Regions from separate parts of the Thioflexithrix psekupsensis genome, predicted to be linked through region 1. Evidence: predicted binding sites of a transcription regulator. Region 1 holds the regulator's gene; the other holds the start of a gene.
The links. The regulator PhoB, encoded in region 1, activates phosphate uptake and scavenging genes when phosphate is short. The targets are predictions, from matches to a motif close to GNNTGTCATAAAACTGTCANAT.
Positions count from the first base shown of each region.

Region 2: a site for PhoB is predicted at 872-893, ahead of speA (biosynthetic arginine decarboxylase). Genes of this name have one in related genera too.

Region 1 covers NZ_MSLT01000024.1:5,888-8,310, reverse strand. The annotation lists gene phoR (phosphate regulon sensor histidine kinase PhoR) at 1-1,238, opposite strand, end outside; gene phoB (phosphate regulon transcriptional regulator PhoB) at 1,235-1,930, opposite strand; gene typA (translational GTPase TypA) at 2,169-2,423, shown strand, end outside.
Region 2 covers NZ_MSLT01000006.1:205,846-208,268, reverse strand. The annotation lists gene TPSD3_RS02145 (ABC transporter permease) at 39-848, opposite strand; gene speA (biosynthetic arginine decarboxylase) at 1,033-2,423, shown strand, end outside.

The DNA of each region.
Region 1 (2,423 bases):
GCGCCGTGTCGATTTAACACATGTTTAACAATCGCCAAACCTAAACCCGTTCCCCCTTGATTGCGGGAACGTCCGACATCCACGCGATAAAAACGTTCCGTGAGACGCGGAATATGTTCAGCCGCGATGCCTTCGCCCGTGTCAGAAACCGCCACGTGTGCGCCTCTTTCATCTTGGTAACAGTGTAAGGTAATTTCTCCCCCTTCAGGAGTATAACGCACGGCATTAAAGACCAAATTAGAAAAAGCACTGCGCAATTCTTCGGCGTTGCCTTCTAAAGCCAATTCGGGGTCTAATTTTAAAATAAAAACGTGTTTATTTTCTTGATCTAAGGCTTCGGCATCGTGGTAAATTTCTTCTAACAATTCGGCTAATAGAACAGGTTCTGTAACAATTTGATAATTCTCACTTTCCAAGCGTGATAATAACAACAAATCTTCTACAATACTGCGCATTCTTAACACTTGTTGATTCATGAGAAATAAAGGCCGTTGCCAATTTTTTAATGATTCATCGTCACTGTCGGTCATGGCTTCTAAAAAGCCTGCAATTACCGTCAATGGCGTGCGCAATTCGTGCGAAACATTCGCCACAAAATCACGTCGCACTTGTTCTAAGCGATGTAATTGCGTGACATCTCGCGCCGATAGCAAATAACGATGTCCTGCATACGGCACAATATTAATGCGCAACATCATATTGGGATTAATGGGCGACACTAATTTGACTGAATCTTGTTGTTGATAATGGTTTAAATAATGACGAAAATTCGGATAACGAATTAAATTAACAATCGGTTGTCCCAAATCTTGCGGCGAACGAAAACCTAATAATTTTCGTGAGGCTTTATTAAACCATTCAATCTCCTGTTCTGCACTGAGAATCACACTGGCATCTGGCATGGCCGCGGTAAAACGACGCACCCGTTTTAACATGGTGGATAATTTACGTTTGCGTTTACGATTGCGCTGTTGCCAGTGGTAACAATGGTCAAAAATTTCGCCCCAAATTCCCACTGCTTCAGGCAATGTTATTTTTTTAGGATGAGAAAACCATTGTAATAAACGGTAAGCATTGTACAAATGCCAAGCTAAATAAAAACTTAATCCTAAGCACAAGAAAAGCAGCCAATGGGTGCTTAACCAACCGCCCATTAAGGCAATAAAAAATAAGGCAATAATCAACCATATTTCTTGGCTGCGATGATAATCCGATAACGGTAAAGCCACTTTAATCATTCTCGGATAGAAAAACGATAACCCACACCGCGCACGGTTTGCACCAAATGTTCATATTGGTATTCGGCTAATATTTTGCGCAATCGCCGAATATGCACATCGACCGTGCGTTCTTCAATGTATACATTCCCGCCCCACACTTGATCCAGCACTTGGCTGCGGCTGTAAACCCGCTCTGGATTTTTCATAAAAAAGTGTAATAAACGAAATTCAGTAGGGCCAATCTGCACTTCTTCGCCTTTAATTAACACCCGATGTTCGGCGGGGTCTAGTTGCAATTCTTTGATGCTTAATTGCTGATTTTCCTGTTGTACAGAACTGGAGCGGCGCAATACCGCTTTAATACGAGCGATGAGTTCACGGGGAGAAAAGGGTTTAGTGATATAATCATCTGCACCCACTTCCAAACCGCGTACTTTATCGCTTTCGTCTCCTTTGGCGGTGAGCATGATGATAGGAATTTGTTGGGTTTGGGGTTCTTTTTTCAATTGGCGCGCAAATTCGATACCGCTCACATGAGGCAGCATCCAATCCAGTAAAATTAGAGTCGGAGCTTGGTTATAAATCAAGGCCTTAGCCTGACGTACGTCCGCGGCTTCGCTGACCACATAGCCTGCTTTTTTTAGCGATAAATGCAACATTTCTCGAATCGCGGCCTCATCTTCGACCACTAAAATGTGATGTTCTGTCATAATAATAGGTTACTCATGGGTGAATCAATGACTTAGGTCAGTCTATGACAAACAGATTGCAATTTTATTGCAAGCCTTATTTTCCAAAAAAAGCAGCGTTTTTTTTATCGCTCATTTCGCGCAAACGGCAGCATTTGCATTATACTCACATCAGATATTTTAACGTATTGGCTGATTGACACGTGCTTGGCGCGGTCATTTTGTTTTTTAACTTTTTGTTTTTATTGAGATCAGTTCTGTGATAACCAAACTTCGCAATATTGCTATTATTGCTCACGTTGACCATGGCAAAACCACTTTAGTGGATAAATTGTTGCAACAATCCGGCACGCTACAAACTCGCGGGGAAGCGGTGACGCGAGTGATGGATTCCAATGAGTTGGAAAAAGAGCGCGGCATTACCATTTTGGCCAAAAATACGGCCATTCGCTGGCAAGATTACCGAATTAATATTGTCGATACGCCCGGCCATGCGGATTTTGGGGGTGAAGTG
Region 2 (2,423 bases), on a different contig from region 1:
ATCTTACTGTCATTAATCGATTGAATAATGGCAATCATTTACGTACCGCGTCGCATTTTTGGGAGAATTCCACGCTGTGGATCGTAGCCCAAAACAGCCAGTAAAAAAAAGCCCATTAAACTGCCTAAAATCACCATAAAAGCCACGCCATTCCACTCAGCATAGAGGCTATAACGAATGAACTCAACCGCATGAGTAAAAGGGTTATAATAAGCCAGCCAATAAATCCAAATCGCTCCCGATTCTTCCAATCGCCACAAAGGATAAAGCGCAGAGGAAATAAAAAACATCGGAAAAATCACAAAATTCATTGTTCCTGCAAAGTTTTCTAATTGTTGAATATAAACCGATAACAATAAACCCAAAGCCCCTAACATTAATGCCGATAATAATAAAACAGGCAATAAAGTCATAAAACCAGAAAGCGGTAAATCAATATCCAATAACACACAAATGAATAAAAATAAATAAGCCTGCATCACCGACAATAAACTCCCTGCCATTAATTTACAACCCAATAAATACCAACGCGGCAATGGAGCGGTTAATAATAAGCGCATAATCCCCATTTCCCGATCATAAACCATGGATAACGAAGATTGCATTCCGTTAAACAATAAGATCATGGCTAATAAGCCCGGCACAATATACACTTGGTAAGTGACATAAGTTTGGTAGGGAGGCGTGATTGAAATACCGAAAATATTTTGAAAACCCGCCGCAAAAACGATTAACCACAAACTAGGGCGAACTAATGCTGCGAATAATCGCCCTGTTTGGGTGATAAATTTTAAAAATTCTCGATGACTCACTGCGATAAAGGCTTGTAAGGCATGGGCAAGGCGCATAAACTATTTCACTCTCCTAAAAATATCGACAATTTTATGCCAACACATCGCAATATCATAACATAAAATAGCGCGAATTTCGGATTTTATTGCAATATCCTAATTTTCTTGAGATTGCTGTTTCTCAAGGGTTAATATTTTCAACATTTTTTTATTTTCTATCTTCTGCTTAGGGGACAAACGCATGTCAGAATGCACCTGGAATTATGAAAAATCACGTGCTTTATATCATCTGGAATATTGGGGAGGGGGTTATTTCGACATTAATGCGGAAGGTGAAATGATTGTTTATCCAAAGCCCGGTAAACAAGCGATTAATCTGCAAGAACTCGCCCAAAGTTTTGCGGCACACGGCTTATCTTTACCGGTATTGGTGCGTTTTCCTGATATTTTACATCATCGGATTCAATTATTATGCGAAGCCTTTGATGAAGCCATGCACGCAGAGAACTACAGCGCACGCTACACGGCCGTTTACCCCATCAAAGTCAATCAACAACACCACGTGGTCGAAGAAATTTTACACGCCGGACGAGATCGCGTGGGCTTAGAAGCCGGCAGTAAATCAGAATTGATGGCCGTCCTCGCTTTAGCTCCCGCCAACGGTGGCACGGTGATTTGTAACGGTTATAAAGACCGCGAATATATTCGTCTCGCCTTAATCGGGCAGCAATTGGGCATGAAACCCTGTTTGGTGATTGAAAAATTATCCGAAGTGAATTTGATTATTGAAGAATCCCGTAATTTGGGGATTCGACCCCGTTTGGGGATTCGCATTCGTATGGCTTCGGTGGGACGCGGTTTGTGGGAAGATACCGGCGGAGAAAAAGCAAAATTCGGTTTATCTGCTGCGCAAATTTTACAATTAATTGAGCATTTAAAATCTGTTGATTTATTATCATGTTTGCATTTAATGCACTTCCATTTAGGCTCACAAATTGGCAATGTGCGCGATATTCAAAAAGCCATCCGCGAAGCCGGTCGTTATTATGCTGAATTGCGCACTTTGGGTGTGGAAATTAATACCCTAGATGTGGGCGGCGGATTAGGGGTTGATTATGATGGTTCTCGCTCGCGCAATAGCTTTTCTATTAATTACAATGTGCGAGAATATGCCAGAGTCATTGTGCATGAATTTAATAAAATATGCACGCAAGCTAATTTGCCTTTTCCAGATATTATTACCGAATCCGGCCGCGCCATGACCGCTCATCATGCGGTATTAATTACCAATGTGATTGATACCGAACTCGCGCCCGGTGTGCAAGATCCCACCCCTGTGGATGAGCAGCAACCTGAAATATTGCAAAGTTTGTGGCAGGGTTTAAATCGTTTAAATCAACGTTCGGCATTAGAAATTTATTATGATGCGTGTTATTCTCTCACCGAAGCCCACACCGAATTTGCGCAAGGTCATTTAAGCCTAGCCCAGCGCGCTCACGCCGAACAACTTTATCATATTACCTGTCAGAAAGTGCAAGTCGCTTTGCAAAGTAAAGCCCGCTTGCATCGTGAAGCCTCTGATGAACTCAGTGAGAAATTGGCGGATAAGTTTTTTTGCAATTTTTCTTTATT